Regions from separate parts of the Arthrobacter sp. CAN_A214 genome, predicted to be linked through region 2. Evidence: predicted binding sites of a transcription regulator. Region 2 holds the regulator's gene; the other holds the start of a gene.
The links. Region 2 encodes LexA, which represses DNA repair genes until DNA is damaged. Its sites were predicted from a motif close to TCGAACANNTGTTCGA; they were not measured.
Positions count from the first base shown of each region.

Region 1: IWX65_RS05255 (HNH endonuclease signature motif containing protein) is a predicted target of LexA. The motif match lies at 1,813-1,828, and genes of this name have one in related genera.

Region 1 is NZ_JADOUU010000004.1:30,612-35,028, reverse strand. It holds partial or broken gene IWX65_RS05260 (sugar ABC transporter permease) at 1-136, opposite strand, end outside; gene IWX65_RS05255 (HNH endonuclease signature motif containing protein) at 233-1,759, opposite strand; gene IWX65_RS05250 (acyl-CoA dehydrogenase family protein) at 2,666-3,940, opposite strand; gene IWX65_RS05245 (dipeptide ABC transporter ATP-binding protein) at 3,937-4,417, opposite strand, start outside.
Region 2 is NZ_JADOUU010000007.1:107,815-112,231, forward strand. It holds gene IWX65_RS08670 (ATP-dependent DNA helicase) at 1-1,560, shown strand, start outside; gene lexA (transcriptional repressor LexA) at 1,557-2,213, opposite strand; gene IWX65_RS08680 (LysM peptidoglycan-binding domain-containing protein) at 2,632-3,051, shown strand; gene IWX65_RS08685 (histidinol-phosphate transaminase) at 3,154-4,248, shown strand; gene hisB (imidazoleglycerol-phosphate dehydratase HisB) at 4,333-4,417, shown strand, end outside.

The sequences.
Region 1 (4,417 bases), on a different contig from region 2:
TGGAGGCAGTGACGATCACGGACACCATGGTGGCGATCGCGATGTGGCCCGGGAGTGTTTCGTTCTTCCACAGAATCGGGTCGATCCCGAAGCTGCCGAGGATGTTGTTGATCAGTCCGTACTGCTCACCGAACATGCCGAAAATCTCTCTGCTCAACTCGTGGTGCGGAATGGTTGGCAGGTCGCCTCGGTGGATGCTCTAGCCTCGCCGCCAACCCCGGACAGTAGAAAATCAGTGGTCGTCGTACAGGAGTTGCTCATGGACTGCTGCCTCCACTTGCCAGAACCTGTTCCTTCGAAGGGTTCGGCCAGGGTCGAGGTATTTCGGTGGCTCGAACCACGGGATGCCCTGCCGCGATTCGACGGTCCAGTTGCCCTCGTGAATGACGTGATGATGGCGTGAACACAGAAGGACGCCGTCATTGATATTCGTTGTTCCGCCCTTGGCCCAGGGAACAATATGGTGGGCTTCGCACCAGGTTGCCGGGATTGCGCAGTCCGGGAATCCGCACCCTTTGTCCCTCGCGACAAGTCCTCGCCGCAGGTGTGGCGGGAAGAGCCGCTGTGATCTTCCGATGTCGAGGATCTGGCCCTTGCCGCCAAGGACCAGCGGAATCAAGTCTGCGTCACAGGCCAACCTGCGAATGCTGCGGGCGCTGATCTGCTGCCCGAACACTGCATGACCCGCGCGTTCCGTCTCACCCACGAGATCCTGATAGCTGATGGTCACCATCACCTGAGGCCGATGGCCGCCTGCTGCGGGAAGGCTGTCTGTCGCCAGGGCGATCCTGCAGGCCGCAACCAACCCATCGAGGAGGTTCTGCGGCCGGGTGGGGCGGCATGGATCTGCCTCCGCGGTACTGTCCGACACATCGGTGGCACCGCGTGAGCCACCTGATGCCGCGTGGTTTGCGGTGTCCGGAGTCTTTCCCCGCGGGTTGGTAGCGGTGTTCATGACCGTCACCAGGTGCTCGAACTGCTCGTCGGTGGCGCCGATTTCCATGAAATGCAAGCCGTTACGCCTGCCCTTGAGGAAGACTCCTTGCCGCGCCTGGAGCACTTTCTCCGTGGGTTCCTGTCCATCCTGATCCAGCACGCCCTCCCACCGACGAGCGAGCACCCGAAGGACGTCTTCATCCGATTCCACCGCCTGCCGAGTGAGGTGGTGCTCCATCGAGTCGAGCTGCAGTGGCGTCGCGAAGGACTGAACCCGCTGCACCGCATCACAGATGATGGAAGCGGCGCGTCCGATCACGAAGCCGGAACCCAGCGCCGAGCCCAACGCAACCATCGGGGCGGCGGTTGCGGCACCACATCCGGCAAGGTCGGGCAAGATGTTATCCGCCAGCCTCAAGCGGCGGTTTGCCTCGCTGCGGCTGATGCCGAGTCTTGCCCGCAGGTAGTCGGCACAGTTCTTGAATTCCGGAAGCGCGGAGGACTTGTTCTGCTGCCCGGCGTTACCGAAACCACCCTCAGGGCCAGCCTCTGTCGTGCTTTCCAAGGCACCACCGGAAATTCGCTCGGAGATACTTCGCTCCGCCCGTGTGAGGAGGGAGCCTGTCGCCTGCCGCTCTCCGGTGGTGGCGATGTCCTGATCCTGGACGGCACGAGCGGCAACCACCTGCAGATAGTCCACGAGCTTGGCGATTTCCTCGATCTTCACGAGCGTCTGCACCACTTCACGCCTGCTGAGCGTCAGGTAACTCCCCGCCATTTCCTTCCCGAAATCGAGGAGGTCGGACCGCATCGATTCCAGCAAAGTTTCACTCTCTTCGGGCTACTCGAGCGGTGCGACGGCCATGCCCAATTCTATCGAATATGTGTACTATTATCGAGCGAATTCGGGCCATTGTGGAGGGGGATTAGTGTCACTATTCCTCCACAGGAGGATGGCACCACAACAGCTGATTGCCGGGACGGCAGTTCAGTCCTACCCTTGGGTAAAGGCGAACCCAGCGCCTGACCTTCTCACCGGTACCCACGCTTCCGGTTTGCAGAAGGCAAAGGAGGTCAGGCCTCCGGGTAGATGATTCAGTTCCTTTCGACGGCGCCGGCCGGGTCTGGACCGTCAGTGCTGCTGACCTTGCTGCGGCCAGGGCGAGCCGGAAAGCGGACGGTCACTGGCAGGCCCATGTCGTTGGTGAAGGTTCAGGCACTCCTGCCACCCACGAATCCGACGCCCGAGCCGCGCTCCGGGACACTGCGGTGGCGCTGCTGGGCACAAAGGGCCAGGAGGGGATTCCCGAGCGTTTCAACAGGAACTTCGGTGTCGAAGGAATGCGGACCTGGGCCGATCGCCTACGGAACACACGGACCAAAAAGGGATGGCCCGCACTTCTCGCCGATGGCGCCCTCCGCGTTTCAGCACTGACCCAGGTCCAGGAGTTTCTCTCCGGGGATGAATGGTCCGCACCAGGTGCGTTCCGGCCCTCCTGGGCAGAGTTCCGGAGGGAAGCGGCAGGGATCGATGGCCTTCGCGGCACTGGCCGAAAAACTGGACGGCCTGGCACAGGGCGAACAGTCGGCAGCCGAAGCTCTCCTGGCAGCAGCACACTGAAACAGCAGCACGCTGAAAACAAGGTCTGCCCGGTAGGTGCGAATCATCGAGGGCCCTAACCCCCACCGGTCATGGGCGGGGGCTGCCGTCCGCACCCGCCCATGACCCCTATTCGGAAGGCCTGGCCGTCCCCGCACGCCACACGAAGTTCGGCACGGTCCCATTGATTTCCCAGTCTCCGACGACCCGCGACTTGTACACCACCGGATTGTGCGACGAGATCACCCTCGCGTTCCGCCAATGCCGGTCCAGCTGCAGCCCGCGCCGCGTTGACGACGCCCCCAACGCATCGAAGATGGTGGTGCACGCGCGTTGCACCAGCTCGGTGACCACGATCTGCGCCTGGGAGGAGCCGAATTCGACGTCGAGCGCGGCCCGGTCCGCAGCAGCCCTGGCCTCCCCGTCTCCAGCTACCCGGACAGCGCCGTCAGCTCCATCCGCAGTACAAGCAATCAAATCTTCCTGCGCCTCGAACGCCTCCTGCAACTGCTCCGCCACCCTCAGCGCCGCAGCTTCCGCGGTGAACGCCAGTGCCGACACCTCTCCGACGACCTGCTGAATCTGGATGTCCTCACTCGGCCGCACCTGGCTCCCGTGACTGAACGTCCGCGTCCGCCCTCGCACCTCCACAGCGACGTCGCGCACTGCTGCCTTCGCGATGCCGGCGAGCGTCGCCACATGGATCAGCTGGTACACCCCCGTGTTGTATGGCGCATGCTCGGTTTCGACCAGGACATTTGTAAGCGGCACCCGCACGTCGGTGAACACCGTCGTACCGCTCGCCGTCAGCCGCTGGCCGAAGCCGTCCCAGTCGTCGATGATTTCCACGCCGGGGGCATCGCGCTGCACCAGCGCGATGATGTCGACGCCGTCGGGCGTCCGCGCACCCGTCTGGATCCAGTCGGCATACAGGCTCCCCGTCGTGTAGTACTTCGTGCCGTTCACGCGGTACGCATCGCCGTCGCGCTCGATCGTCGTGCTCACGCCACCGACGGCGACCGGTCCGGTCTCCGTCCACGCGTTACCGAGCAGTGCGCCGGCGGCCACACGGCTCAGCCATTCGCCGTCGTCGGCATACAGCCGGTCCTCCACGAACGCGATGTGCGAGCGCAACGCCTGCGCAAGGTTCGATTCCGCCGCGGCCAGCTCGATCAGCAGCCGGAAGAAGTGGGGCGCAGAAACGCCCGCGCCGCCGTACTTCCGCGGCACGCGCAGTGCGCCGAAGCCGGCGTCGGCAAGCAGTCGGACCTGCTCGTGCAGCAGTGTCCGGTCCGTCTCGCGCTCGGCGGAACCAGACGCGATCTGCTCGAACAGCGGCCGGAACCGCACCGCGAGTGAGGCATAAGAGGTAGTGACTGCAAGGTCGATGGTCTGCGTGGTCATGATGCTGCTCCTTGTGCTGGAGTGGAGGGTAGGACCCGCGCCGGCATTTCGGGAACGGCCGCGAGCAGCGCCCGGGTGTAGTCGGTAGTCGGGTTGGTGAACAACGACGACGCCGTGCCCGCCTCGACCACGCGGCCGTCCTTCATCACGAGGACGTCGTCGCTGACATGGTGGATCACACCTAGGTCGTGGCTGATGAAGAGATAGCTCAGGCCCAGCTGCTCCTGCAGGTCGGCGAGGAGGTCGAGCACCTGCGCCTGGATGGAGACGTCGAGCGCCGAGACCGGTTCGTCGAGCAGCAGGACCCGCGGCTGCAGGGCGAGCGCCCGCGCAATCGCGACCCGCTGCCGCTGGCCGCCCGAGAGGGTCAGCGGACGACGGTTGACGAGGTCGAGCGGCAGCCCCACCTGTTCGAGGAGCGACGCCGCCCGATCGGTCCGCTCGTCCGCAGTGCCCACCGAGCCGGCATCGAGCGCA
Region 2 (4,417 bases):
GAGGTGGTCCGCGTGCGGGAATGGGCCGAGGAAACCGACACCGGCGACCGGGACGAACTTCTTCCCGGTGTCAGCGACCGTGCGTGGCGCCAGGTCTCCGTCAGCAGCATGGAGTGCCTTGGCGCCCAGCGCTGTCCTGCTGCGGAGGAGTGCTTCAGCGAGAAAGCGCGGGGAGCCGCTGCGGACGCGGACATCATCATCACCAACCATGCGATGCTGGCGATCAGTGCGTTCGAGGGCCTCGCCGTCCTCCCGGAGTACGACGTCGTCGTCATCGACGAAGCGCACGAGCTTCACGACCGCGTGACAGGTGCGGTGTCGGGGCAGCTCGCCCCGGCGATGATCAGCGCGGCGTCGACCGCGCTGCGGCGGCACGCCTCCATCGGAACAGGTGTACTGGACAGTGCGGGAAGTGCTTTCGAGGCCGCCGCCGAGCTTCTTCCATCGGGCCTGCTGCCCGGAGGGCTGCCCGAGGCGGTCGAACAGTCGCTGGACCAGGTGCGGAGTGCCTGCCGTGCTGCCCTGTCGGACACGAAGACCGACGGCAAAACCGGCGACGCCGACGGCGGCCGGCAAATGGCGCGCGCGCGATTGACCCTCATCTTCGATCTGTGCGAGCGGATCCTCGCCGCCTCTACGTCGAACGAGGTGGTGTGGGCTTCGCGCGCCAGTTCCTTCACTCCGGGTTCCGGCTATGGAATTCCCGACGACAGTGCTCCGGCTACCCTGAACGTCGCTCCGCTCTCCGTGGCCGGCAGGCTGCGCGAGGGTCTGTTCGCGGATCATACTGTGATCCTCACGTCGGCTACCCTTGCGATCGGCGCGGAATTCGGCCCCGTCGCCGGGTCGCTCGGCCTTGCTGGTGACGGCGCGCCGGCCTGGACCGGAGTGGACGTCGGCAGCCCCTTCGATTACCCCCGCCAGGGGGTGCTGTATGTTGCGAAGGATCTCCCGAAACCGGAGCGCGGCACCTCAGGTGCCCAGTTGGCGGAACTCGAGGCCCTTCTCACTGCCTCACGGGGAGGCGCGCTGGGGCTCTTCTCCTCGAAGCGTGCAGCCGAGGAGGCAGCCGAGGCGCTGAGGCCGAAGGTGGGTTTCGAGATCCTCTGTCAGGGCGAATCATCCCTGTCATCCCTCGTGCGGCAATTCTCGGAGGAACCGGACACCTGTCTGTTCGGCACCCTGTCCCTCTGGCAGGGCGTCGACGTGCCGGGCAATGCCTGCCGGCTCGTGGTGATCGACCGGATTCCATTCCCACGTCCTGACGACCCGCTGATGACGGCGAGGACCCGCGCCGTCGCGCGTGCGGGTGGCAATGGCTTCATGAGTGTGTCAGCGACCCATGCCGCTGTCCGCCTCGCCCAGGGCGCAGGGCGCCTGATCCGGGCGTCGGGTGACCGGGGTATGGTGGCGGTGCTCGATTCACGGCTCGCGAATGCCCGCTACGGGGGATTCCTCCGTGCAGCGCTGCCGCCCTTCTGGACAACGACGGACCGGGCGATCGCTCTCGGAATCCTTGAGCGGCTCGCTGCTCCCGCGCCGGACGCCCGGGTGGGCTAGAGGGCCCTCAGCACCGAGACGACTTTGCCCATGATGCTCGCATGGTCGCCAAGGATGGGTTCGTAGCGGGTGTTCTGCGGCAGCAGCCAGGTGTGACCGTCACGCTGGCGGAACGTCTTCACCGTCGCCTCGTCGTCGAGCAGCGCGGCGACGATGTCGCCGTTGAGGGCGCTCTGCTGCCGGCGGACCACCACCCAGTCGCCATCGCAGATGGCGGCATCGATCATCGAGTCACCCGAGATTTTCAGCATGAACAGTTCGCCGTGGCCCACCAGTTGGCGGGGGAGGGGCAGGATTTCTTCGACCACCTGGTCGGCGAGAATGGGCCCACCGGCTGCGATGCGGCCGACGAGCGGCACCATCGCGGTGTCGACGGCACCCCGATGCAGGCTCCCCGTCCCTGCTGGGAAATCCGGATTCTCGGGCTCCGTGGCGTCGGTCAGCGTCAGTGGAAGAAGGATCTCCATGGCCCTCGGGCGCTTCGGATCGCGGCGGATATAGCCAAGGCGCTCGAGTTGGGCCAACTGGTGCGTGACGCTTGACAGGCTCGCCAGGCCGACGACGTCGCCGATCTCTCGCATCGAGGGCGGATACCCGTTCGAACCGATCGACCGCTGGATCGTCTCGAGAATCGTCTTCTGCCGGTCGGTCAGTCCCTTGCCGACCGCACGGCCCCGTGGGCGCCCCCGCCCTGCGCTGACAGCGCCGCCCTCTGCTGCCGGAACCTCCTTCAGCGTGGGGCCGGAAACTCCATGCTCTGCCGCCTCGTGCTCTGCCACCGGTCGTCCTCTCCTTGGTGCCCCGTGTCCGGTTCATCAGACGCCGCCGGCCTGTTTTGTCGGTGGCGGGTGGTGATGTGGAAAGCAGCAAGTCCACCGGGTATCCACTCTGCATCCTGCTTCGATGTCAACGCTAGAACACCCGCGGCGTGATTTCAAACATATGTTCGAGTGAGTCTCGACAAAGCTCGTTCGCAGGTGCTAAAAATAAGCAGGAAGAAAATCGAATACGTGTTCTAATTCACGATTCAGTGCCGTCCGACCGATTCGAAGATCCGAAAGAGGTACAGCCATGGCAGCACTCACCATCGTCAGGACCAGCACTCCGCTCGTCGACGGCAATCGTTCGAACGACGCGCTCCGTGAAGTGGTGGCGGACCGGCCTTCGCCGAGTACGAAGTCCGCCCCGATTCATCTGACACGGCGTGGGCGGCTTGTGCTGGTGGGCCTTCCCACGGTTCTGCTCGTGGCGTTGGTTCTGATATTCGGGGTTTCGCTCACCTCCCAGGCCAAGGCGATGGACAGCGAGCCAGCACCTACTGAAACCATCAACGTCAGTGTGGGCCAGGGGGAGACCCTGTGGGGGCTTGCCGGAGAGTTTGCGCCGGACCGCGATCCCCGTGAGTTCGTGGCTGAGCTGGTTGAACTCAACGGCCTCAAATCCTCGGTGGTCCAGGCAGGTCAATCCCTCGCGGTGCCGGTCGGCGGCTGATAGCCGATTCGCTGGGGAACACCGGTTCGGAGAGTGGACTCCGCAAGCGTGGCCGGATGGTCCAATTCTCCGGACGGCCCGCCCATCGATTAAACTTGCAGGGTGACGGACCGTGAAGAGGCACTTGCCCATCTCCCGCTGAGGAACAATCTCGTAGGGCTCCTCCCGTACGGGGCGCCGCAGATCGATGTGCCGATCCTCCTCAATGTGAACGAGAACACGCACGGCGTTCCGGCGGACGTCTCCGCAGCGATCGTCGCGGCCGTGGAAGTAGCTACTCGCGGGCTCAACCGGTACCCGGACCGGGAGTTCACGGAGCTGCGTGTCAATCTGGCGGCCTATCTCGGCCATGGCATTACCCCGGATCAGATCTGGGCAGCCAACGGTTCGAACGAGGTGCTCCAGCAGATCCTTCAGGCGTTCGGCGGCCCGGGGCGGACAGCCCTCGGGTTCCCTCCGACGTACTCCATGTACCCGCTCCTGGCCAGCAGTACGGACACCCGGTACGTCACGGCCGGACGGCGCGCGGCGTTCGAGATGACCGCATCCGACACCGCCCGGCACGTCCGCGAGTCACGGGCGAACATCGTATTCCTCTGTTCACCCAACAACCCCACCGGTACGGCGCTCGGCCTCGACGTCGTCGAGGCAGCCTACGAGGCGGGGGAGAAGGAGCGGGCCATCATCATCGTCGACGAGGCCTACGGCGAGTTCGCGACGTCGGGTACCAGCAGCGCGCTGACGCTCCTGCCCGGCAGGGAGCGCCTCATCGTGTCCCGCACCATGAGTAAGGCCTTCGCGTTGGCCGGAGCGCGGCTCGGCTACCTCGCGGCCGCGCCCGAAATCGCCGATGCGCTTCGCCTGGTTCGGCTTCCGTACCACCTTTCCGCGATCACCCAGGCGGCAGCCAACGCCGCCCTGACCCACTCCGACACCCTGCTCGCCAACGTCGAGGCCATCAAGGCACAGCGCGACCGCATCGTGGCCGAATTGCGGGAACTGGGACTGTCACCGGCTCCCTCGGATGCGAACTTCGTCTTCTTCGGCGGCCTGGACGATCCCCGTGCTGTGTGGAGCGGGCTGCTCGACGCAGGGGTCCTGATCCGCGACGTCGGCATCGAAGGCCACCTCCGGGTGACGGCCGGCACTGAGTCGGAGACCACAGTGTTCCTCGACACCCTCCGCACCCTCCTGTAAGGACTGTCTCCTAGACTGGTACCAAAGAGGGCGGCCCGATCGCCCCCGACCTGGGTGCAGCACCCAACCTACCGAAGGACCGCCATGACCGTGGAGATTTCCGCCGGCCGCACTGCGCGGATCGAGCGCACCACCAGCGAATCCAGCGTGCTCGTCGAAATCGATCTCG